One region of the Paenibacillus donghaensis genome, then DNA from elsewhere that is predicted to be linked to it. Evidence: riboswitches for the same ligand, from Rfam matches in the RefSeq annotation. Region 1 holds a riboswitch; each other region holds the start of a gene.
The links. A riboswitch is a leader RNA that binds a small molecule or an ion and turns the genes downstream of it on or off. The one in region 1 is predicted to bind cyclic di-AMP.
Positions count from the first base shown of each region.

Region 1 (9,969 bases):
ATGATTAACATTACCAGCGGGAGTCCACCAATAAAGAGATAGGCAGCATATGTAGAGGCTGTATCCAGTAGATGAATGCCAACAGAAGTGACTGGCGCAAGCGCGATTATAAATGTAATGATTTTCACAAACGGAGTAAAATTTCGATGGCTTTTCCGTCTCAATAAAACACTGAACCCCATGGACGCTGCATAGCAATAGCTTACGATAGAACATACAAGGGTTATGGTCCAGATCGGCAAAAACAAGATATCTGCACGGTCTATAATGAAAAAGCTTAGAGATTTCATTAAGTAAATGACCGGTTCGGGAATCATTTTGATTTGCTCGGAGTTAAAGAACATCAGACAGGTAGAGACCACGAAGAAATAGAACAGAGTCACAAACAAGTTAGAGAGACTGACCGTTATCAATTTTTGTTTATCTGTACCTTCAGACAGCGGGTAGATGATCAGCATTAATTCGAAACCATACATAGATATGGTTGTTTCCTTTGCTCCTTTTACGATATTCCAGAAACCTTTTTCCAATAGCGGTAACATATTTTCTAGATGGGCTTGAGTTAATCCATAGATGATAAATAAAAACAGTGGAATAAAAAGCATGGAAGCTAGCGTATAAAATCTTGCCAATACTGTCAGCTTTTCTCTTGCGAGATAGAGAGTCATGATAGAAAAAAGAGCTAGTACAGCCCATCTTGGCGTAGTTTGCAGCATCCATCTCCGGAGCACCTCAACGGCACTAAGCATAATATTGGAGCCAAGCAGAATAAAGTAACCGATGTACAGAATAATCAATAGACTGCCAATAATCGGGCCTCCAAGTTTTATGCAAATACCGAATAGGTTAAGACCGGGGAATTTCTTCAGCAGGACCCACAGGAGAATGATGACAAGTTGGGTAATAACCCCTGCAACTAAAACAGAAAGTCCACCTCCACCTTTGGCAGTTTCGTTAAGTTTGTTAGGAAGAGACAGAATACCAACACCGATTTGGGCTTGAATAATAAAAAGGAAGAGTTGTCCCCTTGTGATCTTTTTTTCTTTTTGAGCCACCGTATCAACTCCTGTAAGTACTGTGTAGATTAATGATCATTTATTCGTTTTTGGGTTGCTTGTACTCTTTCGGATGGACCAAATTGGAAAGCGTACGAAGGTATCCTTCAGGCCTTGAAAATTTAACGGACTTAATGGTCTAAGGTAGGGTTGCCCAAAAGATTCTAGCTTGCACAAATGTATGAAAATGAGTGTTAACCCAAATGATATCCCAATATATCCGAATAATGAGGCAGCAATCATCAATGGAAACCGCATAAACCGGATAGCAGAGCTCATTTCGTTGGAAGGGATAAGAAAAGATGCAATGGCAGTCAACGCTACAACAATGATCATCGAATAAGAAACCAGTCCTGCCTTAACAATTGCATCCCCGATAACCAACCCCCCAACAATCCCAATAGTCTGACCTACACGGTTGGGCAGACGAAGTCCTGCTTCCCGCAACAGTTCGAATATAAGTTCAAGCAGCATCGCTTCAATCAGCGGAGGAAAAGGGACCCGGGTCAATAAACCTTGAATCGAAAAGAACAATTGCAAGGGAAGGACATTGGAGTGGAAAGAAACAGTGGCAATGTAGAGCGCTGGCAACTGAAATGCTGTTACAAAGCCGATCAGACGGATAAACCGGACAAAAGAAGCGATCATCCATCGATTGTTATAGTCATCCGGTGTCTGATAAAAGCTGAAGAAGCTCGCCGGCAAAATCAAAGCTGTAGGGTCCCCATCCAGCAGTAGGGCGACATATCCGTCCAGTAAATAGGATGAGGTATGGTCCGGACGCTCCGTATTGATTAGTTGTGGAAATATGGAGAAGGAGTTATCCTCCGTCAATTCCTGAATAAAGCCAGTGGTGATTACCCAATCGAGCGAAATCTTCTTTATTCTTGATTCTACAATCTTTATCAATTCAGGTTTGGCGATATTCTCCATATATACCATGCCTACCTGTTTGGGGGCGAATTTTCCAAGTGTGAAGTAGCGGACAATAAGGTTTGGGGATGCTATTTGTTTCCGAATCAGGTATAAGTTAACCTTCATCTGTTCAATAAAACCGTTATGAGGTCCCCGAATAACCCCTTCATTCTCAGGTTCGCTAATGCTTCGTTCGTATTTGGCAGGAGTGAAGAGGACATAAAATTCAGACGTTCCTTCTAAAAAATAAAGACAGCTTCCTTCAAGAAGCCCCTGAATACCTTGGTTTAGTTCTGTTTCCAAACTGAAACTAAGTGTTGTGAACAGCTCAGGAAGGTCTTTGTCCTGATTACGGCTAAAAGGAACAATCACATTTCGTTCAATCAAATCTGTATCAGTGAGAGACTCCAGATAAATGACCATTCCTTCCTTTCCGTGAAAGGATAAGCATCTTTTTTTGAGGTCACTTGTATAGAACAGTGCGGCTTCGATGTAATCGGAATTTTGATCTACAGAAGGAAATGAGGTCTGAGTTTGGTTAGTCATTATAAGGCGCTCACCTTTCGATTAGTTTTGCTGTTAACGTTCCCGAATGATTTGCAGAATATTCCTGACGGGAACTTTAATGTGTGATAGAAATGAGATAAGAGTTCTGAAGCGGAGCGAAAATGAGCAAATCATCGACCGCTTAAGAACAAAACCAAAGAATGCGCCTTCATTCGTGAAGAGGGGGCATTTTGGGCTTCTTTTGCCATCCGCAACGTTTTACATTAAATGGCCACAGGCGTAAGATTCAATCAATAACCGAATGTAATATAACTGTTCTCAAATGGCTGAATTCCGATAGTGGGAACGGGGGAACCAATGGTGATTGCGGCTTTCGCTCTGATGCTGCCGCTCACTTGGGGTGAATCCTTGCTGCGTGCTGAGAAGCCGATCTGGCAAGGTAGGGCAATCTCGCTGCCCGAATCCGTCAGCTAACCCCGTAAGCCTCGAAGAGAGAGGATGAGCGCCATGATCGATTAACCGACCACGGAGAGCCCTGACGCTTCTGTGGTCTTTTTGCTGCGCATGCAGAAAGAAAAGTTGGTCTGTATGAAGGACTAGAAATCTCATAACAACGAAAATCAGAGACATTAGGCACTATCTAAAATGCTTTAAAGGGGGGATTGTTATCGTTACTGTATTTATCGTGTGTTTCTGGGTTGGATTAATGCTTCTCCTCAGCGGCGGATTTCATGGGCATGGCCTGGCGGGTCATCTGCATGTGGGAGGTGGCGATGCTGGTGGTCCGGGCTTTGTGCCCATACTCCCTCTAATGGTGTTTGTCGCGGTCTGGGGTGGCACTGGTTATGTGCTTACCCGGTTCAGCGGTATGAATATGCTTGCAGTGGTGCTGATCTGCACCGTGGTTGCCTTGCTTCTGGGTTGTCTGATGTATGTGGTGCTGGCCCGGGTGATGACTCGGTATGATAGTAGCATGAATAAAATGGATTATGAGCAGGCGGGACAACTCGGGTACATCAGCATTTCTGCAATGGATGGAGCTGTTGGAGAAATGAAATATGTGCTGCATGGAACGATGCGTTCCATTGGAGTGCGGGCAGAAACCGGCCAGCAGCTCGTGAGGGGCGACAGGGTGATTATTCTAAAGGTGGATAAAGGAATGGCGGCAGTAACCCTCTTCGAGAGGAAAATCGACCAATTATAAATAACGGGGAGTGTCGAACCGAATGGTTATTCTTTATTTAATCTCGGCAATTGTTGTTGTTATCCTGCTGGCTTTGTTCAGTATTGTGAACGCTTATAAAAAGGTTCCGCCCAATCAGGCGATGATTGTGTACGGCCTCGGCGGAAAAAGAGTGGTTCAGGGCGGCGGGACGTTCGTCATCCCCGGCTTCCAGAACAATAAGACCATCTCCATGATGCTGATGAGCTTCGATGTCATCCCTGCGCAGGCGATGTTCTCCCGGCAGGGCATCAAGCTCAACCTAGAGGCGGTAGCTCAGATTAAGATTAAAAGCGATCCTACCGCTATTCTGACTGCCAGTGAGCAGTTTATCGACAGGCCGGAAGAAGACCGCGAGACGATTATCCTGCATTCGGTGGAAGGCCATTTGCGCGGCTTGATCGGACAATTAACAGTGGAATCCATTCTAAAGACACCTGACGAAATCAACAGCAAGATGCGGGAGACCTGCTCGGAAGACCTCGACAAGATGGGGCTTGAGGTGGTCAGCTTCACCATTAAGAAAATTACTGATGACAAAAGGTATATCGACAATATGGGGGTTCCGGAAATTGAGCGCATCCGACGCGATGCCAGCATCGCCAAGGCGGAAGCGGAACGCGACATTCAGATCAAACAAGCCGAGGCAGAGAAAGAATCCTCCATTGCCAAAGCCAATGCGCATCAGGCCACCATTGAAGCGGGAACCGCTGCTCGGGCCAAGGAATCTCTGTTCGAGAAGGATTTGAACATTAAGCAGGCGGACTTCAAGCTGGAGACTGAAGTGAAAAAAGCACAAGCGGATCTTGCGTACGAATTGCAGCAGAACAAAATCAAGCAGTCGCTGGTTACCGAACAGGTCAAGATCACGCAGATGGAAGCGGAGGCCAACCGGACCGTCCGGGAAATCGAAGTTGAGCTGAGACAGAAGGAGTTGGAGGCAACGGTGATCAAGCCTGCTGAGGCGGAGAACCAGGCTACGATCATGAGAGCGGAAGCAGCCAAGCAGCGGCAAATTCTTGAGGCGGAAGCAGAGGCGGCCACAATTACCAATCGGGGGCTAGCAATAGCGGAAGCAGAACTGGCGAAGGGGAAAGCCAACGCGGAAATTGTTCAACTGGCCGGTGCGGCGGAAGCGGGGGCACTGGAGAAGAAAGCTGAAGCGTACAAACAGTTCACGCAAGCCGCACTTATAGTGGAATTCTTGAAGGTTCTGCCAGAGCTGGCTGACAAAATCGCTTCCCCGCTGGCCAAGGTCGATAAGATTACAGTGATATCCCAGGATGGAGCTTCATCCGGCGTGAACAAAATTACCGGCGATATCGCCAAAATCATGGCCCAAGTTCCTGAATTGGCACAGACGCTTACCGGTATGAACGTGACAGAGGCTCTCAGCGGACTGCTCGGCCGGGATAAAGAGCAATAATTCTATAGCTTCGTAAACTTAGTATAGAAGGGATCTGAATATCAAATAGCTGATCCCTTATAAGAACTAAAGAGAAGCTGGATTTTGAATTTCTTGCATAAGCACCGCTCTATTATGGAAAACTTCTGTAGTGCGAATAAACAGCATGATTCCATTTTTGGAGACTTATTTTGATTTCCTAGGAGGTTAACATTATGACAAATCAGGATCCGCAGGAGCTTCTTAAGCGTAAACACGAGCTGGATGAGCAAAAAAGGCAGTTCACAAATTTTTCCCGAAGTGTTTGCGGCCATGGTGAGTTAGAAGCAGGCCAGGAATTCAGTAATGACCGTCTGCCTGACGATCAAAACCGTATGAAATCTGTTGAGAATAAACGTGATTGAACTTAAGAAAGCTATAAAAATAAGCCGATCCTTTACTGGATCGGCTTATTTTGTACCCCTGAGAGGGGGCTTGTTTTATAATGGTGAACTCGAATCTTCTATAAATACAACCAATGCTCCCCAAAGGAATTCAGAAAAAAATTGCTGTAGCCCTCCCACATTTTAATTTATTACAAAATTCATTTAAGGGAGTACATTTTCTTATTTGCTCCGGTAGGTATAATGAAGGACAGGACATGAGAGCTCCTTAATACAGCCGGAGGGATGAGAGAAATGAAAGCGGTTTTAGACAGTAAACGAAACCATATCGGAATAAAAAGAAGAAACACTTTTTGGCTCAGGATAAAAAGAGATGCCATCCTGTACGCCCTTTTGCTGCTGCCTCTGTCGTATATTGCCATTTTTAAATATGCTCCCATCTATGGATTGATTATGGCATTCCAGGATTACAACATTTTTGAAGGAATAAGGGGTAGCGAGTGGGTTGGACTGGATGTGTTCCGGTTTATTTTCCAGCAGGACAGCTTCTATCGTGCACTGAAGAATACGCTGGTCCTGAATGTTCTGGATTTGATCGCGGGATTCCCGGCGCCTATTCTGCTGGCGATTCTGCTCAATGAAGTGAGACAGGCAAAATTCAAGAAATTGACCCAGACCGTGCTTTATCTGCCTCACTTTATGTCCTGGGTTATTATTGGGGGTATCGTATACCTGATGTTCTCCAATAGCGGTATGGTCAATAATTTCATGGCTAGCCTTGGTTTAGAGAAAATCGAGTTTCTGTCGCAGAAAACACCTTGGTTGATCACTTATATCTCCGTTGGCGTATGGCAGAATGTCGGATGGGGGACCATCATTTATCTGGCAGCCATTACCGGAATCAATAAGGAATTGTATGAGGCCTCCGATATGGACGGCTGTACCAGGCTTCGTAAAATGTGGCATATTACACTGCCCAGCATTAAGCCAACCATCAATATTTTGCTGATTCTCCAAATTGGCAGGATGGTTTCCATCGGGTTCGATCGTCCCTTCGTGATGGGGAATTCACTGGTTAGCGAATACTCCGATGTTATCAGTACCTTCGTGTACAGAGTTGGTATTAGTTCGGGAGATTTCTCCCAGGCAACAGCGGTAGGATTGTTCCAATCCGTGGTTGGCCTGACCCTGCTGGTTTCCGCTAACTATATCGCGAAGAAATTAGGTGAGGATGGGATATGGTGAGGATGGCGAACACTATGCGCAAAAAGAAAAAAATGAGTGTAGCGGATATTGCGATAATTGCATTTATTGTGGCCTTGTCCTTCACATGTATTGTTCCGTTCCTGTACATGATAGCGCTTTCCTTCAGCTCTAACGAAGCGATTGTTTCCCAAAAAGTAGGACTGTGGCCGGTAGGCTTCACAACAGAAACGTACAAAACCATCTTGAGCGATGTGGATATGCTTTATACGCTTGGATACAGTATTGTGCTTACGATTTTCTACACCATCGTATGTATGTTCCTGACCATTTGCGCAGCGTATCCGTTAACGAAGAAGCGGCTGTGGGGAAGAAACTTTATTTTGTCAGCCTTGGTCTTCACCATGTATTTCAGCGGCGGTTTGATTCCCTCCTATATTCTGGTTAAAAACCTGGGGATGATGAATACGGTGTGGAGTTTGGTTCTGCCGGGCGCCATGAGCGTGTTTAACTTGATTATCCTGAAGACCTTCTTCACTTCTCTTCCGGAGAGTCTGGAGGAATCGGCTGCTATTGACGGATGTTCGGATCTAGGTGTTCTCATCAAGATTGTGCTTCCCCTCTCGTTGCCTTCGATTGCCACATTAAGCCTCTTCTATTCGGTGGACAGATGGAACGGATTCCAGGATGCACTGTTCTACATTACGAAAAAGGAACTGTATCCTATGCAGTTGAAGCTGTACCAGATCATTTCGGCCAATCAGCAGCTGGATAGCCAACAAGGAGGAGAAGGAAGTATCGGCTCCTACATTGTGCCTGAGTCACTGAAAGCGGCCAGCGTTATGTTTACAACCATCCCGATTTTGTTGATCTATCCCAAACTGCAGAAGTATTTCGTAGATGGTGTGATGACCGGAGCTATCAAGGGCTGATGGTAAAACATATTAGAATGAAGGGAGGGATTCCCGGGCTGGTGGATGATGGATGTAAAGATGCAAGGGATTTACAGCGTGGACGATTTCAATAAATACGGGCATGAAAGGGTGGTTTAAAGTGAATATGGGCATGAAGAAGATATCAGCAGTTCTGTTTAGTACAGCGCTTCTGGCCAGTGTTGCGGCAGGCTGTGGAGGTAATGACAAGAAGAGTGGAGAGACGGCATCACCGGCGGCGTCAACCGCTGCATCAGCATCACCTTCTGATCCTCCTGTAACCTTGACTGTGGAAGTGTTTGACAGAGGTGTTCAGGGGCAGCCGGACTTGAACAACAACACGTGGACCAAATACGTCAATGAAAAATTCGGCAAGCCCAATAACGCCATTGTAGAATATGTTTCTGTACCCCGCTCCCAGGAAGTAGACAAGCTGAATGTATTAATGGCTGCCAACCAGGCTCCTGATATTTCCTTCACCTACGACGGTACTTTAGTAACCCGCTACGCCAAAAGCAATGGCCTCTATACACTGGATGAATTGCTCGAGAACCAAGGCCAGCAATTGAAGTCTTACCTGGGCGAGAAAGTTCTTTCCTATGGGAAATATGATGGTAAACAAGTCTCCATCCCGGGCAAGCGGACTCTGATTGCCTGGAACGGTATGTTTATCCGCAAGGATTGGCTGGATAGTCTGGGAATGCCTGTTCCGACTAACCGGGATGAATTGTATGCAACGCTGGTTGCCTTCCGCGACAAGAACCCCGGTGATGTAAACGGTGTCATTCCGTGGGCAACAGCGGCAGCCGGCATGAACTACACCTTCGGTAACCTGGTACAATCCTTCTGGGGTGCGATGTCGGAGGAGGAATTCATTACCACCACCAACTGGTTGAAGCCAGGCCACAAGGATGCTTTCAAATGGCTGAACAAGCTGTATAATGAAAAGCTGATCAGCCCCGATTTTGCTCTGGACAAAACAACCAAGCAAGCGGATGCCGATGTGAGCAACGGCAAGGTAGGCTTCTACGCTGCCAACTGGGATTATCCGCTGTTGCAAAAAATTCGTGATCCGCTGCTGCAAAATGCGCCGGGTGCCAACTTTGTTCCTGTAGATACCTTCAAGAACTATGAGGGAAAATACCTGAAAGAGGTATACAATGAGAACGGGCTTTTCTCCTTTATCCCGAAAAGCAGTAAGAATGCGGAGCTAGCCATGAAGTATCTGAACTGGATGGCTGACCCGGAAGTGCTGTTCTTCCTGCAGTTCGGCGAAGAAGGCCTCAACCACAAGTTGGTAGACGGCATCCCCCAAGGGATTGCGCAAACCGGCAAAAATATGCAAATGAGCAATCTGAATCTGGATTATACTCTGGTTGTAAACGGCGCAGAGCTGGGCGAAACCGAAAAGAATGTCAGAACGTATGCAGCAGCTTTAGCAGCCGGAGACCAGAACTATGAGAAACTGGCTATCGATTCATACAAGATCAATACGACAGACGGCTATACCAGCTTCTACTATGGCGTCCCGAACGAAGCTAATATCAAGTACGGCAAAACGTTGGGTGACATGAACAAGCAAATGATTGACAGGCTGGTCGTTGCCAAGCCGGCAGAGTTCGACGCTTTGTATGACAAGCTGGTGAAGGAATATATGGACGCCGGCGGTCAGGCTGTTCAAGATGAGAATGTGAAGAATTACAGAGAAGTCAAAGCCAACTAAAAGTAATTCATTGTATTCGGATAAGCCACTTATTGTTCTTCACAGTGGTTTATCCGAATTTCGTTTGCTATTTTCGAACAGTGTTTCTATTATTCGGAGGAATCCATATGTTCAGGAGGATACCCATGTACAAGGTCATAATTGTAGATGATGAGTCGTGGGCGATTAGAGGAATCCGCAACGCCTTTGACTGGGATAAGTATGGTTTTGAAATCATAGGACAATTTACAAGCGCTTACAAAGCGTGGGATGCCATAAGAGCACAGGAACCGGACTTAGTGTTTACTGATATCCGGATGCCGGACATTTCCGGACTGGATTTGATGAAGCGGGCCAAAGCACAAGGGTTGAACGTTGAGTTTGTCATCGTCAGCGGATATGCAGAATTTGAATACGCCCAGGAAGCGCTGCGTTACGGCGCACTGGATTATTTCCTGAAGCCTTTGGATGTTGATATGGCTGATCAGTTCATTGCGAGGCTCGCCATGCACTTCTCCCGGAGAAGCGCTGCACGCAATCATCTCCTTCTTGATGCGCTGACCTCAGCGGATCAGGACGAGATAAAGCGCTTCCTTCCGCTCTCCGATTGCGCGGCTGTATGCTATTACCAGGTGCTTGCTATCT
Region 1 covers NZ_CP021780.1:3,047,451-3,057,419, forward strand. Annotated here, with positions in the region: gene B9T62_RS13095 (GerAB/ArcD/ProY family transporter) at 1-1,055, opposite strand, end outside; gene B9T62_RS13100 (spore germination protein) at 1,092-2,516, opposite strand; cyclic di-AMP (ydaO/yuaA leader) riboswitch at 2,792-2,977, shown strand; gene B9T62_RS13105 (NfeD family membrane protein) at 3,145-3,681, shown strand; gene B9T62_RS13110 (flotillin family protein) at 3,704-5,125, shown strand; gene B9T62_RS13115 (hypothetical protein) at 5,320-5,508, shown strand; gene B9T62_RS13120 (ABC transporter permease) at 5,782-6,732, shown strand; gene B9T62_RS13125 (carbohydrate ABC transporter permease) at 6,747-7,622, shown strand; gene B9T62_RS13130 (extracellular solute-binding protein) at 7,756-9,345, shown strand; gene B9T62_RS13135 (response regulator) at 9,471-9,969, shown strand, end outside.

Region 2 (9,969 bases), 130 kb from region 1:
GGTCGTATGCTCGTCAATAGTTAGCGGTAAAGCTCTTCAGTCGGATGTAGAATGTGTGTGAACCCACGGATAACAGATTGCCAACCAGCGAATAGCTTTTGTCTCTGAGCTAAGAAATGATCGCCCCTTCCGTCCCCCTAGGGGAAGTGCAGGGAGATTCTCCCCCTGCACCCCGGATACACGCCGTAGGCGTGTCCAGCAAGCAAGCTTGCCGGACGACTGGAAAGTATGGTAAAGATAGAGCCGCCTGTAAAGAAGAACACTTGACAGGCTCTTGTTGGACTCGTAAAACCAACCAAACAAGAGCCTTTATTTAAATCCGCCCTGGTTCACCATGCAGGCGGGTGACTTGACAGGTTTCGTTCATAACAGGAGCTATACGGTCCGTTAGGACGTTGGTTACCAGAAGTTCGGGTGGAGGGAGTGTTTGGGTTAAGGTAGCGCGATCCCATAACCTTCTCGATCGAGTAACCTTCTTTATCCTCGCAGGCTCCTAAGTAGTAACGGTTATCGGGCTTGGTTATCCTCGCTGGTACTAACAGCTAATCCTCGCCGATAATCTCCACTTCCGTTTCCAGCTCCACATCAAACTTGGCTTTGACTGTCTCTCTGACATGCTGGATCAGACCGATATAATCTCCGGCGGTTGCATTGTCGGCATTGACAATGAAGCCGGCATGCTTGCGGGAGACCTCCGCTCCACCGATCCGTGTGCCTTGCAGACCACTCTCTTGAATCAGTTGCCCGGCGAACCGCCCCGGCGGACGCTTGAAGACACTTCCGCAGGACGGGTATTCCAGCGGCTGCTTGGATTCGCGCAGGCAGGTCAGCTCATCCATCGCTTTTTTGATCTGCTCCGCTTCTCCGGCAGCCAAGGCGAACCGGGCCTCAAGCACAATATAATCGCCGCTCGCAAATACGCTCTTGCGGTAGCCCCACTCTAGCTCATCACCCTGCAGAGTGACCAGTCTTCCCGACTTGTCAACGGCAAGCGCGCTTTGCAGCACATCCTTCACTTCGCCGCCGTAGGCTCCGGCGTTCATGTAGAGCGCTCCGCCGACTGTGCCGGGAATGCCGCAGGCGAACTCCAGGCCGGCCAACTTCTGCTCCAGCGCGTACCGCGAGACATCGATGATCTTGGCTCCGCACTGGGCATAGAGCAGCTCCCCGCGGGCTCCCATTTCATTCAGTCCTGCCGTTTGCAGCACAATGCCCCGGATGCCCCCGTCGCGGATAATCAGATTGGAGCCGTTGCCGAGTACCGTCAGCTTGATGGCATGCTCTGCCGCATATGTAACAACACTTTGAAGCTCTTCGTATGTTGCCGGAGCGGCCAGAATATCGGCTTTTCCGCCCATTTTGGTAAATACATGATCTTTCATTAGTTCATAACTTCTCACAGTTCCTGCGGTCATCAGCTGCTGCAGGTCCGCTTGTATTCTGGCAATTGTCATCTTTCATACTCCTTTAACCATGTAATAATGGCAGTCCTTGATTCCATGGTTACATCTTGCTGTAGCACAGAAACAGTAGGCACCCACAACTTTAACAACGAACAGGCTCCCTTGTCAATGACGGGAACCTTGCGTTATGCCTATTTTAATGGCTGTCTGAAGCTGCGGCCTGCTTGCGATATTCCGTCCGGCGTTCAGCCCGTTCTGCTTCCTTGAGTCTTGGACAGTTGTAGCAATATTGGCCGCCTTCGATCCGATAATACAAGCAGCATCGATTGCGCATCATTACCTTCTTCGCAGGATCATCAATCGCCTCAATCCGGCGGATGACAACGTTGAAGGGGTTCTTCGCCAGACCAAAGGCCCTCAGCGGCCTCATAGGAATAGAGTGCACCCTCTGGCGGAGCAGACAGAATATCAAACTTATCCTGTAGTTCCTTAATCTGCGCCTCAGTCATCCGGCGATCCTACATTCCTGCTGCCTTATAAGCAGCAAGCTCATAGGGCAGACAGAGAGGAACGCCAGTACGCGGATCTGGCACAATATCACACTCAATGCCAAATACTTTGCGGAGTACGGCCGGAGTCATTACCTCCACAGGGCTGCCCTCACTGATCACTGTTCCCGATTTGATCGCCACCATATGCTGCGCATAACGTGAAGCGTGATTCAAATCATGTACTACCATAACGATAGTTCGCCCCTCTTCCATGTTCAGCTTCTGCAGCAGCTGCAGAACCTCCAGCTGATGGGCCATATCCAGGAAGGTGGTAGGTTCATCCAGAAACAGAATGTCTGTCTGCTGGGCCAGCGCCATCGCGATCCAGGCCCGCTGCCGCTGTCCGCCGGAGAGCCGGTCAATCGGCCGGTCGTGGAATTCTTCCATCCCCGTAACCGTAATCGCTGATGCGATGATGCTGCGGTCCTCAGGACTCATGGTTCCGAAGCCCTTCTGATGCGGGTACCTTCCATAGCTGACCAGCTCCGACACGGTTAAACCGTCAGGAGCAGTAGGATTCTGCGGCAGAATAGCCAGTTGACGGGCTACCTCCTTGGTGGACAGGTTATGGATGGATTTGCCGTCAAGCATCACACTGCCGCTCTTTGGTTTCATAATGCGGGCCATCGTCTTCAGAATGGTTGATTTGCCGGAGCCGTTGGCCCCAACAAGAGCCGTGATTTTGCCTGTTGGCAGCGTCAGGTTCAGACCTTCAACAATGGTAGCCTCCGCATACCCTATGCTCAACTCTTTCGTATTTAACCGCTCTGACATATATCTCACTCCTATAGTTAGTATAGATTGCTTGATTGAACGTGAATTCGCAAATGATCAGATGTATTCACTGCAGGCTAAGCTTTCGACCGGGCCAGCAGATATAAAAAGTAAGGGGCGCCAATTACGGCAACGACGATGCCTGTGGGAATCTCGGCAGGCTGCAGAATCCAGCGGCCGATGGTGTCGGCCGTGATCATCAGCAAGGCGCCGGTCAATGCGGTGGCCGGCAGCAGCACCTGATGGCGCGGGCCTACCAGCCTGCGGGCCAGATGCGGCGAGATCAAGCCGACGAAACCAATGCCGCCGCTGACGGCTACACAGGACCCGGCGAGGGCAACTGCCGCCGCCAGCAGGAGGATCCGTTCCTTCTCCAGCCGCATGCCCAGCCCCGCGGCAGTAGAATCGCCCAGGTTCAGCACATTCAGCACCCTGGACTTGAACATGGCGAACGGCAGCAGGACCAAGAGCCAGGGCAGCAGAGCCAGCACAAACTTCCAGTCTCCGCCCCAGATCTTGCCGGCGATCCAGGTCGCCACAAATTGATAATTTCGCGGGTCCAGCCTCAGGGACAGCACCAGCTGCCAGGCATAGATTCCCGCCGTAACCGCAATCCCGATCAGGATCAGCCGGGTGGGCGACAGGCCGTCCGCCCTGCGGAAGGCCAGAACATAGATCAGGGCTGCCGTCAGAGCAGCCCCGGCCAGCGCCAGCAGCGGCAGAACGAACACTGGAGCCGACGTAGTGGCCGGGAAGAAAGAGATAAAGATCAGTACGGCGAACCCGGCACCGGCATTGATGCCCAGGGTAGAGGACTCTGCCAGCGCATTACGCGACAGGCTCTGCAGGATACAGCCGGAAACGGCAAACCCGGCACCAACAAGCAGCGATATGACGATCCGGGGCAGCCGGAAATCAAACAGGATCAGCTGCTGCTGAGCTGTGCCTGCACCGGTTAAGGTGCGCAGCACCTCCAGCGGGGACAGCCGCATATAGCCCGTGTTCATACTGACAATGAACATGATGACTATCAGCAGGCCCAGCAGCGACAGAATCGCTGCTCCCCGTTTGCGGCGGCGCTTCTCCACCGCAGCCATGGTGACAACGTTCATGATATTCCTCCCCTTCTCTTGCTAGCAAGATAAATGAAGAAAGGAACGCCAATGATCGCGATCAAAGCGCCGAGCGGTGTCTCATAAGGGGCATTAATCATTCTTGCGCCAATATCGGCGAGAATGATCAGCAGACTGCCCAGTACGGCGGAGCAAGGAATGATCCAGCGGTAATCCACCCCTACCAGATAACGAGTGATATGCGGAATAATCAGTCCGACAAAAGCAACCGGCCCTACCGCTGCTACAGCAGTTCCGGCAAGAACAGTGACCACAATCATACCGCCAAGCTGTACCAGCCTTGTGCGCTGCCCCAAGCCTGCGGCCACATCTCTGCCCAGACTGAGCAGGGTAATGGAACGGGACAACATCAGAGCGGCCAGCAAGGCTGCTCCCACAACAGGACCCATGATCTTCAGCTGTGTCCAATTGGCGCCGCCAATACCTCCGGCCAGCCAGAAGGCGATGTCCTGTGAGAGATGAAACAAGATCGCTACGCCCTGGCTGAGCGCCAGCAGCAAGGAACTTACAGCCGCTCCGGCGAGCGTGAGCCGCAGCGGCGTCAGCCCATTATAGGACATGGACCCGATGCCGAATACAATTAACGACGCGACTGCGGCCCCCAGGAAGCAATACAGCATAAGATACGTAAACGGCAGTCCGGGAGCAAAGGCAAACACCAAGGCCAAGGCTACCCCTGCCCCGGCGTTTAGTCCGAGCAGGCCGGAGTCTGCGAGCGGGTTGCGGGTCATGCCTTGCATGATCGCCCCCGCTACAGCAAAGCAGGCACCAACCAATGCTCCGGCCAGCGCGCGCGGAATTCTTAAAGTCCGGATCACCTGGTGCTGCATCGCCTCGGGATTGAAGTGGAATACCGCTTCCCATACGGTAGCCAGCTTAATATCGGCAGCTCCCACCGAGACGGAAGCCGCCAGGCCAAATGCTATGGCAGCAAGCCCCAGAATGAGAATAGTGAGGGCCGCTGCCGGGCGTGCCTGCAAGGGTTTGTCCATTGCAGGTTGTGTTGTGGTGTCTGTGTAATCCGGTGCTGGGACCATGTTCGTCTCCTTATTCATAAGCAACCAATCCTTAGATTCTTCAGATGATAACAAGTATCATTCTCATTATCGCAAATAATCTCTTGATGTACAATCCGGTTCAGGGAATAATCCGCTAAAAAAAGGTGCAGGTCTTCATATCCACCAGGGATACTGGACCTGCACACATTACAGTGTTCTTATTTCACCAAGCTGGCCAGCGTATCATCAATGATCTTAGAGCCTGCATTGGCTCCACTGTAGAGCCAGCTGGTCTTCGAGCTGAACTCATGCACATGGCCGGCCTTGACGGCAGGGATCGCCTTCCAGATGTCACTGTTCGTGATCTCGGCACCTTCGGTCTTGTCGCTGTTCACCAGAATGATATGGTCCGCTGTCAGTTCAGACAGCTTCTCCAGCGATATCGCGTTCCAGTTCGTTCTGGTCTCTTCCGGAATATCTGTCACCAGATTAGGCATAGTCACGCCAAGGTCGTTGTAGAGGACAGCCCCGCTGCTGCGTGTGGCATCTACAATGAAGAAGCTCTTCGATGCCAGCCATAATACGGCTACAGAGTCATCGCCAATGGAGGCTTGTAGCTTCTCCTTGGCATCGGCAGCCTTCTCGTCGTATGTCTTGAGCGCTTGCTCAGCCTCGGCTGTCTTGTTCAGCAGCTCGCCAATCTTAAGCAGTTGCTTACGCCAGTCATTGTTCAGCTCATCTCCAAGCACATAGGTAGGGGCAATCTTGCTTAATTGATCATAGAGGCCGTTCTGCACCTGGGCTTCCGATTGGATCAGAATGAAATCCGGAGTGAAGCTGGTAACTGCCTCCAGCGGAAGATCGTAGCTGATAGCAGGAATATCCTTAAGCTCTGTGGATAAATAATCCTGAACACCCTTAGTAATGGACCATTGTGCGACCGGGGTCACGTCAAGCGTTACCAGATAATCCTCCAGATAAGAGCCCAACACCCGCTGCGGGTTAGCCGGGATGGTCACTTCATGCCCCATCGCATCAGTTACTGTCCGAGGCTCAGCGGCTGGAGCTTCCGTAGCTGCTGGAGCTTCTGTCGCTGCTGCGGCCGTTGGAGCCGTTGTAGCCCCCGCATTAGCTGCATTCCCGGCGTTGTTATTCCCGCAAGCGGATAAGAACAGCATGGCTGTCAACAGCGCTGTAATCGCTACCTTAGTGCTGGCCGATCCCTTTTTATTAATCAAAAACATTAAGTACCCCTCCTATTTATTTACATCCATGGTCAGTCAAAGGTTGGTTGTCCTCCGCTTCACTTTCTTAAATGATATTGATTCTCATTATCTATGTCAACATAAAAATTAATAAATTTGCATAAAACAAAATTTCATCTTTCATCTATGGCTGCATATTTCCCTTCATAAGAAGAGAAAAAGGCGGTGCTCCCTACTTCAGGAGACCGCCTTAACGCCAATCAGGAACGATTTATTTGAAATATAAGAATTTATATGTTTCACGCTATAAATTGTCCTTCTATTTCTCGCTGAAACGCCCCGTCCTTCAAAAGGACGGCGTAGCCGTTTCTACTTGTGTAAATGATAAGGCACGGTTGCGACCACAATGTCCTTCTGGTTCATCAGATAGGAGCGGATAAACAAGCTGGTCTGATTATGCAGCACTGCCTGCCACCAGTGTTTGGTGATAAACTGCGGGATCAGAATCGTAATGTGGTCGGTGGTCGCTGTCTTCCATTCCACGGTGTCGATGAACTTCACCAGCGGGCGCAGAATACTGCGGTACCGTGAACGAAGCACAATCAGCCGGACGCCGGGGTTCCACTCCTCCCACTTCTGCTCCATTTTGCAGATCTCTTCCTCATCAAAGCCTACATAGACTGCAACTACATTCTCCGTCAGCGATTTGGCGTAACTGATGGAATGAAGCACCGCACGGGTCACACCCGCAACAGGAACTACTACCGTACTGCCCTTAATCATCGGCTTATCGGTAGCTGGACAGATCCGCAGCTCATCTGCCGTATTCATATAGTGGCTGTGGATGCGGTAGAACACGAACATGACAGCGGGCAGGAAGATGAAGGCCACCCAGACACTGGAGAACTTGGTGATAATAAAGATAAGTGTAATCGTCAAGGTCGTCAGCATGCCGATTGTGTTCACGACGAATTTTTGCTGCCAGCCTTTCGGCTTCTTTTTGTACCAATGGACCATCATCCCCAGCTGTGACAATGTGAAGGGAATGAACACTCCAACCGCGTACAAGGGAATCAGCCCTTCAGTATTTCCGTGAAAAGCGGCCACCAGCAGCGCAGACAACACACCGAGGAAAATAATCCCGTTAGAGAAGCCCAGCCGGTCCCCGCGCACCATGAAGGCATGCGGCATATATTTATCCTTCGCAAACATAAAGGCCAGCAGCGGAAACGCCGAGTAGGCTGTATTGGCCGCCAGGAACAGGATTACCGCAGTAATCGCTTGAATGAAGAAATACAAAGCACCACGCCCGAAGGTGGATTCGGTAATCTGTGAGATCACGGTAGACTTCTCATTCGGCATGATACCGTACCAGTAAGCCAGCAAGGTGATCCCGGTGAACATCAGCCCCAGAATGGCTCCCATAATCATCAGCGTTTTGGCGGCATTTTTCTCCGCAGGTGCTTTGAAGTTGGGGATCGCATTGGACATCGCCTCCACACCCGTAAGCGCCGAACAGCCGGAGCTGAACGCCTTCAAGAGCAGGAACAGACTGACGTTGGACACCGCAGCCCCAATCTCGGGCACGTCGGCATGGGCACCACCGGTCAAATATTTAAACACACCGGAGATAATCAATACAAAGATGGACACAACAAACAAATATACAGGAATAGCAATGAAAGAGGCCGATTCGGTAACACCGCGCAGGTTCATGATCGTCAGCAGCAGGATAACCGTCACTGCGATCAGCACCGTATGGTTATGCAGGCTTGGAAAAGCCGAGGTGATCGCATCCGTCCCCGCCGAAGCACTTACCGCAACCGTCAGAATATAGTCCACCAATAGCGAGCCTCCGGCCAGCAGGCCTGTGGGAATCCCCAGATTGTTTTTGGCGACAATGTAGGCGCCCCCGCCCTGCGGATAGGCGAAGATCGTCTGCCGGTAGGAGAAGATCAGGATAGCCAGCAGGCCCAATACGGCTATAGCAATGGGCAACGAGTACCAGATAGCTGTGAAGCCTGCCGCTACCAGCACAATCAGAATTTGTTCCGTACCATACGCCACTGACGAGAGTGCGTCTGAGGACAGAACAGCCAGAGCTTTAACCTTGGATAACTTTTCATGATCGAGTTCGTTCGACTTCATCGGACGCCCGATCAATAGTCGCTTTACCTTGCTTACCATTGTAGAAACAGTTCCTCTCTTGGTGAGTTGAAACGGTGTTACCGCGCGCACTTTTCATTGGTGGATTTCATAAATTCAGGCACAAAAATAAGCCTACGGAAATGATCCGCATGCTTACGGCATGGTCATTATCCCACCTTTGCTTACGAGGTTAGCTGGCGGATTCGGGCTGTGGTAGCCCTACGGTCCGGTCCTCTAGACCTTTGCGATTCACCCCTTTGGCCCTTGTGGCCAAGTGTGGTTCCCCCGTTTTCCCTTGCGGAAAATTCAGCGCATATTCAACTTCTCACAAGGTCTAATATTAGTCTACAACCCGCCTTCCGTAAAGCGGAGAAATAAATGAAAAAAGAATGAAAAAAGTACCAAAAGGAGCAAATAGATCATCCTGTAGGTTACTCTCTTTCATTCTCTTTCATTATCTTTCATTAGCCCTTCGGCCCGTGTTTTTCTAGGGAAACGACTGCAATTTTAACTAAAAATATTCGCTTAATCATTCATCAATTGTTCAGAATTATCATCCGTTTCCACGTGATCGCTCTTGCGTCCCATCAACAGCAAAATCGTGATCAGAGTGAAGGCGATCAGGGCCAGCAGCGGAATGGTTACAAATCCCCACAGATTCAGATAATCCTGGTTGCAGGGAACACCGATGGTGCAGGGAAGCACCTCACTGAGGGCAGGGATTTTCTGCTCTGCATAATGATACAGTGAGATACTGCCGCCAATAATACTCAGCGGCAGCACGTAAGGGATAATCCGCTTGTCCCCCCGGTATGTAGCGATGCCCAGCAGAAACAATTGCGGATACATAAAGATCCGCTGGAACCAGCACAGCTTGCAGGGCTCGTATTTCAGCACCTCACTGAGGTACAGGCTGCCGGCTACAGCAACCAGCGAGACGAACCAGGCCAGATAGAGCGCATTGCGGCGGCAGAAGGAACTGAAGCTCTTCACTTCGTTCCCGCCTTCTCCAGGGCGGCATCAATCTGGGCTGACAGCGCGGCTGCATCAAACGCCTTATCGCTCTTCACTCCGTTGATAAATAATGTTGGGGTAGAGGAAACTTTTTTGTCTTTGGCCAGCTCAATATCTCTGTCCAGTTCATCCACGTAGGTATGCTCATCAATGTCTTTGCGCAGCAGCTCCAGATCAATTCCCAGATCCAGCTGCTTGGCAAGCTCAACCAGATAATCCGCAGTAGCCCACTCCACATCCTCTGCTCCCTGATTGGCATAGAGGGCGTCATAATACTTCCAGAAGGCTTCGTTGTCCTGATGATAGACAGACAAGGCTGCCAAGGAGGCTGTTGTCGAATCGGTAGCAATGAAGGCCATGTTCACGAAATGGAAGGATGCCTTGCCTTGATCAATATAATCCTGGACAAGCTGAGGTTTAATCAGACCGGCAAATTGGGAACAGGCCGGACATTTGTAATCGCCGAACTCGACAATCTTGACCGGCGCATCCGCACTGCCGAGCCGCGGCATCTCATCATAATTGAAGCTGGTTACCTTGTCCCTAGAGGTAAGCATGAAGAGGGCTACAAAGAGTATGACTACAACGGCCACTGAACCGATAATGAGCAGCCTCGTTTTTTGCTTAGCCTGCTCCTGCTGGGCTCGGCGGATCTCCTGTTTGCTCTTTTGAGGAGCCTGGACTTGTGGTTTTTTTGTTTTGCTCAAGGATGGTTCCTTTCTGTCCTTAGCGGACGGAGAAAT
Region 2 covers NZ_CP021780.1:3,179,044-3,189,012, forward strand. Annotated here, with positions in the region: gene murB (UDP-N-acetylmuramate dehydrogenase) at 543-1,454, opposite strand; gene B9T62_RS13690 ((2Fe-2S)-binding protein) at 1,600-1,833, opposite strand; gene B9T62_RS13695 (ABC transporter ATP-binding protein) at 1,922-2,728, opposite strand; gene B9T62_RS13700 (FecCD family ABC transporter permease) at 2,806-3,840, opposite strand; gene B9T62_RS13705 (FecCD family ABC transporter permease) at 3,837-4,898, opposite strand; gene B9T62_RS13710 (iron-hydroxamate ABC transporter substrate-binding protein) at 5,078-6,103, opposite strand; gene B9T62_RS13715 (APC family permease) at 6,434-8,251, opposite strand; cyclic di-AMP (ydaO/yuaA leader) riboswitch at 8,377-8,534, opposite strand; gene B9T62_RS13720 (disulfide oxidoreductase) at 8,738-9,205, opposite strand; gene B9T62_RS13725 (DsbA family protein) at 9,202-9,933, opposite strand.
Region 2: it holds a riboswitch for cyclic di-AMP, as region 1 does, so the genes downstream of both, B9T62_RS13715 (APC family permease) here and B9T62_RS13105 (NfeD family membrane protein) in region 1, are expected to answer to the same signal.

Region 3 (9,969 bases), 4.0 Mb from region 1:
CTTCATGATTTGGGCCACGGGCCGTTCTCTCATTCTATAGAAGAAGCTTTTGAGATGAACCATGAAGATTGGACCTGCCGGATCATTCTGGAGAACACGGAGATTACGGAGATCCTGCGTGATGTAGAAGCCGATTTCCCGCGCAAGGTGGCTTCGGTGATCTCCAAAACCTATGAACATGAAATAGTGGTTAATCTGGTATCAGGGCCGCTGGATGCGGACCGAATGGATTATCTGCTGCGCGATGCACATTATACAGGTGTCAATTATGGAACGATTGATATCGACCGTATTCTGAGAATGCTGCGTCCCTACAATGGGCGTGTGGTGGTAAAAGAATCCGGTATGCATGCCATCGAGGACTATCTGATGTCACGGTACCAAATGTATTGGCAGGTGTATTTTCATCCGGTGACCCGCAGCTCGGAAATTATTCTGCGCCAGATCTTCCGCCGGGCTAAGGAGCTGCAGCAGAAAGGTTACGCTTTCCGTTTCATGATTGAACCGCTTGCAGACCTGTTCTGCTCAGAATTGAGTGTAGAACAATATCTGATGCTTGATGAAGCACTGGTGCAGACCGCTTTTATGCAGTGGACACTGGAGGGAGACGAGCTGCTGAGCGATTTGTGCAGCAGGTTTATTCATCGTAAACTGTATAAATATGTAGAGATGGAGAATCTTGACCCTGACATGATTGAAGCCATCCGCAGCAGCTTTAAGCTGGCTGGATTAAATGCAGAATATGACCTGGAAATTGATTATCCGACAGATTTACCTTATGATGTCTTCCGTCCGGGAGAGGGTTTCGACAGCAAGCAGATTCTGCTGCTTGACCGGCATGAACGACTGAGGGAAATTTCGGAGGTTTCGGATATCGTACGGTCAATCAGCGGGATTCACCGGGGAAGATATCATTTGTATTTCCCGCAGGATAAGGTAAAGAAAGCCCTTACCAGATTGCCCGATTCCATTGCCGAAATCTTCGCAAAATAATCCAAAAATATATAGAATTCATCATGAAAATCAAGTGAGGAGAGGAAAAATATGTTTCTTTTTGATACCCATACCCATCTGGATGCTCCACAATTCGACGAGGACCGGGAGGAAGTGATTGCCCGGGCGACAGAAGCCGGAGTCAGCAAAATGATCAACATTGGATTTAACCGTGAAACCATACCTTCCACGATGAAGCTTGCGGAAACGTATGAACATATTTATGCAGCCGTTGGCTGGCACCCGCAGGATGCGGTTACGATGAAGGATGGTGACCTTGAATGGATTGCCTCGCTCTGCAAGCATGAGAAGGTGGTAGCGATTGGAGAGATCGGTCTGGACTATTACTGGGACACTTCCCCGAAAGAAGTGCAACACGAAGTATTTCGTAAACAAATTGGTCTGGCCCGCGAGCTGGGAATGCCGATCTGTATTCATGACAGAGATGCGCATGAGGATGTCGTAAGAATTCTCCGTGAGGAAAAAGCAAATGAGGTTGGCGGCGTCATGCACTCCTTCTCCGGCAGTTGGGAGACTGCGAAAATGTGCTTGGATCTGGGGTTCCATCTCTCCTTCGGAGGGCCGATTACGTTTAAGAACGCAAGAGTGCCTAAAGAGGTGCTTGCGAAGACTCCACTGGACCGCCTATTGATCGAAACCGACTCCCCATATCTGACTCCGCATCCCTTCCGAGGCAAACGAAATGAGAGTGCTTATGTGAAATTGGTCGCAGAGGCTGCGGCGGAAATTAAAGGGATGAAATGGGAGGAATTGGCCCAAATTACCTATGCGAACGCACTGGAACGATTTGGAATTGTCTGAAATCAGGAGAAAAATAGCTGAAAAATGGAGTATAGACGATATATTAATGTTTTTTAACAATAAAACACCTGAATATTACAATATTTTAACCTTAAATCTGCTTAAACGTGCTTGAATCGTGCTTTACAATATGTATCAAAACAGGATATCATCTTTTCAGTGCAGTGAACTGTTGTTACTGTGACAGCCACTGATCATGAATCGTCTCGCTGAGTCTCCGTCAGGAGAACGGGGGAACCAATAATGCGCTGCCGCATGTCCGTACATCGAGTACAGCACGTACTGCCGCAGGCACTATTTGATTTCTTCACGTGGTCTTTGGGGTGAATTTAAGGGCAACCGCCGTGAGCGGGTGACCCAAGATAGGGCGTCTCTCTTTCGTCCGAACCCGACAGCTAACCCCGTAAGCGCAAGTAAGAGAGGAAACCTCGTGCATAAACATTCCGTATTTCGATACACGGAGAAGCCACGAAAGAGTCCTCACAAGAACTCTTTTTAGGCTTTTTTTGTTTTGAATACTGTGAATGAACCCTGCATACTGTTATATAACAGCTGTGGGGGCAACTGTGCCGGGCAGGCGATCCATGAGCAGGAGACGCGGAGGCAATTAAGGCTGCGTATCCTGTGACAATCTCAACTTAGTTTCGTCAAACACGATTCAGTCAACTTGAATATACATTGGACGACGGGGCTATGTAAGGAGGATGGAGAGAATGGGTGTATTCCAACCAGAGGTATCCCATGATTCGCAATCATCCAGCAAGTCTATCGCTTTACGGTGGGAGCAGGTGAATCTTCGCGTACTTTCACTTGCCGGCGCATTCTCAATTCTGATCGCGCTGATTATTCTGCTTTATGTACACGGTCAGAGCACTACGAAACAGATTTCTGTAATTATTGACGGTCATGTACAAACGCTGGAGACGCGTGAATCGCTGCTTAGCGATGTGCTGGCCAAGGAACAAATTTCGCTGCAGCCGCATGATGAAATATCTTTGGGTCTGAGTGATGAAATACAAGATGGCGATCGCGTCATGATTAACCGTGCGCAGCAGCTTAGTGTTGTTGCAGACGGAACGACAAAGGTGCTGCATACCACCGAGGATACCATCGGTAAGGCTATCAGCAAGTTTGGCATAGCCGTTGATGGCGATGACAAGATATTCCCTTCGTTAGAGACTTCAGTTTCCGCCAACATGGAGATTACAATTCTCCGCATCAACAAGCAAACCGTTCAGCGGACAACAAACCTGCCTTTTCGGGTCATCAAGACCGCAGACCCCTCCCTCCCAAAGGGTACAGTAAGAGTCGCACAAGCAGGTAAACCAGGTGTCATGATTCAGCATATTGAGAAGATCTACCAAGATGGAGAACTGGCCTCTATGCGCATGATTGGTAAAGAAGTTCAGACCGTAACCAAAGACAAGGTTATCGCGATCGGAACCAAAAAAATTCCTGTGCCTGTCCTGGCTGCTACAACAGCTACTGCAACCCAAACCCAAACCAAAACCAAAACTTCCACAGCTAAAACCAAGACTGCCAAGGTTTCTGAGAAAAGCAATAATGTGACCAGTAAAGCCGGCGTAGATTTTGAATACAAAAAAGTGATTAAGAATGTCTCGATGACGGCATACTCTTCAGAAGAGCCAGGCATTGGAACACGCACGGCTTCCGGCACACGTGTAACGGAAGGGCGGACTATTGCCGTTGATCCTAGAATAATACCTATCGGCTGGTGGGTGTATATCGAAGGATTGGGATTCCGCCGTGCAGAAGATACAGGCGGTGCCATTAAAGGCCATAAAGTGGATATTTATTATGATTCACTCAGCCAAGCCCGCAACTTTGGTCGCAAATCGCGTACCGTTTACGTTATTGGTCCGGTGAAGCCTGAACTTAACTAAGGCTGGCAGCATCCTTTTGCAAATTTTCGGTTGATAGGCTATAGTGGTGAAAGCAACTATGGACGCCAAATCTCTTATAGAGATCACGGAGCAACCGCTCACCACTTATACATTCTTTAGCCAAAAAGAAGAGGAGCGAATCCTCTTCTTTTTGCGTTTTTGAGAGGAGTTAACCCATTGATCAAGGAATTGATCGTCGTTGAAGGCAAAAGCGACACCATCGCCATTAAGCGGGCGGTAGAGGCAGACACCATTGAGACCGGCGGATCGGCAGTGGACCGGACTGTGATCGCAAAGGTCGCACTGGCTATGGAGCGCCGAGGAGTTATTATCCTGACCGATCCCGATCATGCGGGAGAACGTATCCGCAAGATTGTCTCGTCGAAGGTTCCAGGCTGCAAGCATGCTTTTATCCCGGAGAAGGAGGCTACCCGCAAGGGCGATATCGGGGTTGAGAACGCCTCGCCTGAGGCGATCCGCCATGCCCTGGAGCATGTGCACACCTCTTTTGAAGGGGCACCCGCCCTGATTGGGATTGAGGATCTTATGGCAGCAGGGATGCTTGTACACGCCCGTGCGGCTGAGAGAAGAATGGCGCTCGGCAATCTGCTGGGCATTGGATATTGCAACGGCAAGCAGCTGTACAAACGGCTGGCGATGTTTGGAATTACGCGGGAGGAATTTGCCGGGGCTCTCGCACAAATTGATCAGGGAGGCATTACCTCATGAGTGGCAATGGAGAAATATCAACCCCCAAACGCACGAAGGAAATCATTCAGCGCTACGGCTTCAAGTTCAAGAAGAGCCTGGGCCAGAATTTCCTGATTGACCAGAACATTCTGGATAAAATTGTTGATGCGGCCGGACTGACTGAAGTCTCTGGCGCATTGGAGATTGGCCCCGGGATCGGAGCACTTACCGAACGGCTGGCGATGGCGGCAGGCCATGTAACGGCTGTCGAGATCGACCGGCGGCTGATTCCCATTCTGCGTGATGTTCTCGCGCCGTATCCTCATGTGAAGGTCCGCAACGACGATGTGCTGCAGGTCAACCTGCAGGAGCTGTTCGCCGAGGACTTCGCCACTGTGGACAAGGTCAGTGTGGTTGCCAATCTGCCTTATTACGTCACCACACCGATTCTGATGAAGCTGCTGGAGGAGAAGCTGCCGCTGGAGAACATTGTGGTCATGATCCAGAAGGAAGTTGCAGAGCGTATGGCAGCGTCACCTGGAGGCAAGGAGTATGGCAGCCTCAGTATTGCCGTGCAGTATTACAGCGAACCTGAGTTGGTCTGCATTGTGCCGCGTACGGTATTTATTCCTGAGCCGAATGTGGAGTCTGCGGTTATCCGTCTGAAGGTCAGAGATGTGCCGCCGGTACAGGTTGCCGATGAGAAGCATTTCTTCGAAGTGGTGCAGGCCTGCTTCACGCAGCGCCGCAAGACGATAGCGAACAATCTGAAGGCACGGTACTTCCCGAATGAAGGGCGCGAGCGTCTGGAGCTTCTACTGGCTGAAGCAGGGATAGAACCGGTAAGACGAGGGGAGACACTCAGTCTTCAGGAATACGCCACCTTAAGCGATGTGCTGCTTGCTGCGGGAATCGTCTGATCTAGGAGGTGTCTTCAAACCCGATGATTCGGAGGACAAAGATCTGTGATAATCATCCTGAAGCCTTAGGTTTGAAGAGACGCTCTAAATCGCTCCGGCTATGAACCAATAGAGGCTTTTGCCCATACGATGGGGGTAGAGGTGGTGGTTTGTAATGAATTTAGGAGACTTGGTCGTCCGTAAATCCTATGGCGGCGATTTGACGTTTCGTGTAGAGCAGATCGTGCAGAATGGAGCCGTTATCAAGGGGACAGAGTTCCGACTGCTGGCGGATTCACCGCTGGACGACTTGGTTCAGGTGCCTCCTACCCGGGTAACGGAGCGGGGGCAGCAGGCACAGATCAAAGCAAAGGAATCTTTAACGCAGCTGCAGCGGGACCGTCAGGAGCAGAGCCAGCGCAGCGGCAGCACACTCTCGGCAGCGGCGGGAGATTCCGGGTCATGGGCAGCGCCGCAGGCCTCCAAGGAGGCCTCTTATTTCGAGGTGCCAGGCAAAGTGTTGCATCTGGACGGTGACCCGTCCTATCTGAACAAGAGCCTTAGTCTGTATGAGCAGCTGCGAATTCCGGCGGAAGGACATCATGTCCATGAATCATCGATGGCGGATACCCTATACCGGCTGCTGCCGCGTGTGCGTCCATCCATCGTGGTCATTACCGGTCATGATGGTGTGCTCAAAGGGCCGCATACTTATGATTTATACAGCTTGAACAGCTATAAGAATTCACAGAACTTCATAGCTGCCATCCGGATCGCCCGTGAATATGAACGCAATTTCGATGCGCTCACTATTGTGGCCGGTGCCTGCCAGTCTCACTTTGAAGCGCTGCTGGGAGCGGGCGCTAACTTTGCAAGCTCGCCCGGGCGGATTCTGATTCATGCACTGGACCCGGTATACGTTGCAGCCAAGGCTTCGTTTACTTCCATCCGTGAGACGGTCAACCTGAACGACGTGTTAAATCATACGATCAGCGGCAGTCAGGGAATCGGCGGCGTGGAGACACGCGGCAGCTTCAGGATCGGCATGCCACGCCTGCAGAATCTATCTGCGCTGAAGGTTACGCCCTCGGCGATTTGAAGCCGAGGCAAGTGGCAGCATTGTGCCGTCAAGGCCATATAGGAGGGGGAGCGTCTGCTCATCCCTTCTTTTTTGCTATTAATTCTATTACAGCTAACAAGGCCATTTCTCCACTCTCAATCCGTCAAAAAAAATTCCGTTGACAACTTTTTTAGCATCATCTATAATTATTTATTTGCTTTGACATTTGTTACTGAAAGTTGTATAATGGACAAGGAAAGAGGTGGTCGTCAGGTAATGGCTAATAACGCGCTGTTGGAAATTAAACGCAGTCTCGAAGCTCATGTCGGTCATAAGATCACGTTGCGCGCTAACGGTGGACGTCGCAAGACCGTTGAACGCACCGGTGTCCTGGAAGAAACGTACCCTTCTGTTTTTATTGTCAAATTGGATCAGGAGCAACAGACCTTTAAGCGTGTCTCCTATAGCTATGCCGACATCCTTACTGAATCTGTAGAGATTACAGTTTGCGAAGATGACGGACAGATGCGTCTTATGTATATTAAAGCTTAATGCTTTGCCGGTTCTCAGACAGCCTCCCTGACGGGAGGCTGTCTTTTGTTGTAATTAGCCGCATGAATCCTTGTGCTGGATGACATACTAAGCAGGCAATCACTGATTATTCACAATGATAAAGGAGGAATCCGAAATGAGCCGCAGAAGACGCAGTGTAATGTCTGATGAACTGAAGACGGAACTGGCGAAGGAGCTTGGTTTCTACGAAACGGTAGAGCGTGACGGCTGGGGTGGAATCCGGGCACAGGATGCCGGAAATATGGTGAAGAGGGCCATTCAGCTGGCCGAAGCGGCAGCCCGCAGATCGTAAGTCTGAGGCCCGCACAAGTTATAAATACAAATGGCGCTATCCTATGTGGATGGCGCTTGTTTACGTTGTTTATTATCCAAAGGAGTCCTTTTATCTATTTTGCCCACTTTGCGAATGGACTTAGGTACAAGTTTCTCATATAATATGTTAAGTTGTTTTTACGGGAAAAGCTGAGGGTGGGTGAACGCCTTGAAAATATATGAGAAAGCACCGGCCAAAATTAATTTGATGCTGGATGTGCTCCATAAACGGGCTGATGGGTTTCATGAAGTGGAAATGATAATGACCATGGTTGATCTGGCGGACCGCCTGGAGCTGTCCGGGCTGCCCAGGGATTCGATCATAATCTCAAGCCAGGCGGGCTACATTCCCCTGGATGAGAAGAACCTGGCCTTTCAGGCTGCCAGGCTTATTAAGGACCGTTATAACGTGAAGAGTGGCGTACATATCCATCTGGACAAAAGAATTCCGGTCGCTGCCGGTCTGGCTGGCGGCAGCAGCGATGCCGCGGCCACGCTGCGCGGCCTTAACCGGCTCTGGGGGCTGGGGCTCCCTGCGGAGGAGCTGCAGGTGCTGGGCGCTGAGCTGGGCTCGGACGTGCCCTTCTGCGTCACTGGAGGCACAGCGCTGGCAACAGGGCGGGGAGAACTGCTGACCCCGCTGGCCAACCCGCCGCAGTGCTGGGTGGTGCTGGCGAAGCCGCCGATCAATGTCTCGACAGCAGAGGTGTACGGACGGGTAAGAAGCAATCAGATTAGCGTCCATCCTTCAGCGCAGCGGATGCGCGAGGTGATTGAAGCCGGCAGCTTTGCCGGCGTATGCGAGAATCTGGGCAACGTGCTGGAGGACGTTACCCTGAGGCTGCATCCGGAAGTGCAGCAGTTGAAGGAAGCAATGGTGAAGCTGGGCGCTGACGGTGTACTGATGTCCGGCAGCGGGCCCACAGTGTTCGGCCTCGTCTCCAAGCAGTCCAAGGTGGCGAGAATATACAACGGCTTGAGAGGATTCTGCAACGAAGTCTATGCGGTACGTTCGTTGACTTAAGCTTCTTCACTTGTGTAAACCCGTACAAAAGTGATATATTTTTCTATAATATTCGGTTTTGGCGAGGAGATCCCGTGAAGAAACTAAAAAGAAGCCAACGTTTGGTCGACATGACCCAATTTTTGCTGGAGAAACCACATGTCCTGCTGCCGCTGTCTACATTTGCAGACCGGTACGGAGCGGCGAAATCATCCATCAGTGAAGATCTGGCTATTATAAAAGAGGTATTTGAAGGCGAAGGCATGGGTGAGCTGCAGACACTGGCTGGAGCGGCGGGAGGCGTCCGCTACATTCCCTGCATGCCCAAAGAGATGGCATTGGCCTTCGTTCAAGACTTGTGCGGACAGTTGGAACAGAGTGACCGCATTCTGCCCGGCGGATATCTGTATATGTCCGATTTGCTCGGGCTGCCATCACTGATGGAACAAGCAGGCAAGATTATTGCTACAGCCTTTCACGGCATCCCCATTGATGTGGTGATGACCGTTGAAACGAAGGGGATACCGCTGGCCTACGCCACAGCAGCACAGCTGGGCTTGCCGGTGGTGCTGGTGCGGCGAGACCATCAGGTCACCGAAGGCTCGGCCGTAAGCATCAACTACGTCTCCGGTTCCCACAAAAGCATACATACGATGTCACTGTCGAGAAGAGCGCTGAAGGAGAAGTCGCGGGTATTAATTGTCGACGATTTCATGAAAGCCGGCGGAACGGTGCAAGGCATGGTAGACCTGCTAGGAGAATTTAATGCCAAGGTAGCCGGAGTGGGTGTGCTGGTGGAATCAGGGGCCGTAGAGTCGGAAGAACGGCTGCTTCAGGATTATGTATCGCTGGTGAAGCTGAGTGAGGTGGATTCGAAGGAACGGCGAATTTCAGCTTCTCCGGGCAATTATTTCAAGCTCTAGAGCCGTGTTAGTCCAGCTTTCAAAAGTCGTGGAAAATGTCGAATCCGTAAGAGATCCTTAGATAAACGCCCGAAATGTGTCGGAAACAATGGATGCTGAAAAATATTCTTCTTAATCAGGTATTTTATGGGATTCAAAAGAAGGATTTTGCTTTGTTGTGTGGAATTATACACCAAGTCTCTGATGGAAAAAGGTGGTGAACACACACATGCAAATTACGGATGTCAGACTCCGCCGCGTCAACTCTGAGGGGAGAATGAAAGCAATTGCATCCATTACCATCGATAACGAGTTTGTTGTTCATGACATACGCGTCATCGACGGTAATAACGGGATGTTTGTTGCAATGCCCAGCAAACGTACACCGGACGGCGAATTCCGCGATATCGCACACCCGATCTCCTCGGGAACACGCGAGAAGATTCAATCTGCGGTTCTGGCCGAGTACGATCGCGCCGCTGTCGAAGAAGAAGAAGTCATTGAAGAAGGAGCTTAAGGCAAGCTTGCTTCGAAGGACTGCTGCCCGCAGGGCGGCGTAAGGCCATGCCGTTTTACTATAAGATCAGAATGTAATACATCTTGGATCTGCTGCCTGATCTTTCAGAGAAGCAACCGTCTGTGCAAGAAGATAGGATATCTTCGGACAAGGCGCGTAATCCGCTTTTCTTAGTTGGGGTTCGAAGAAAAGGGAACCATGCCTTATGGTTCTCTTTTCTTTTTGCCCGGAATGAGATATATTCAGTAGTGAGTTCAAGAGTAGGAGGTTGGCATTCTTGAAAAGAATGGCTAT
Region 3 covers NZ_CP021780.1:7,089,470-7,099,438, forward strand. Annotated here, with positions in the region: gene B9T62_RS32140 (HD domain-containing protein) at 1-993, shown strand, start outside; gene B9T62_RS32145 (TatD family hydrolase) at 1,045-1,815, shown strand; cyclic di-AMP (ydaO/yuaA leader) riboswitch at 2,013-2,240, shown strand; gene B9T62_RS32150 (resuscitation-promoting factor) at 2,529-3,719, shown strand; gene rnmV (ribonuclease M5) at 3,897-4,448, shown strand; gene rsmA (16S rRNA (adenine(1518)-N(6)/adenine(1519)-N(6))-dimethyltransferase RsmA) at 4,445-5,329, shown strand; gene yabG (sporulation peptidase YabG) at 5,484-6,407, shown strand; gene veg (biofilm formation stimulator Veg) at 6,645-6,920, shown strand; gene B9T62_RS32175 (alpha/beta-type small acid-soluble spore protein) at 7,057-7,233, shown strand; gene ispE (4-(cytidine 5'-diphospho)-2-C-methyl-D-erythritol kinase) at 7,423-8,277, shown strand; gene purR (pur operon repressor) at 8,352-9,179, shown strand; gene spoVG (septation regulator SpoVG) at 9,388-9,675, shown strand; gene glmU (bifunctional UDP-N-acetylglucosamine diphosphorylase/glucosamine-1-phosphate N-acetyltransferase GlmU) at 9,962-9,969, shown strand, end outside.
Region 3: it holds a riboswitch for cyclic di-AMP, as region 1 does, so the genes downstream of both, B9T62_RS32150 (resuscitation-promoting factor) here and B9T62_RS13105 (NfeD family membrane protein) in region 1, are expected to answer to the same signal.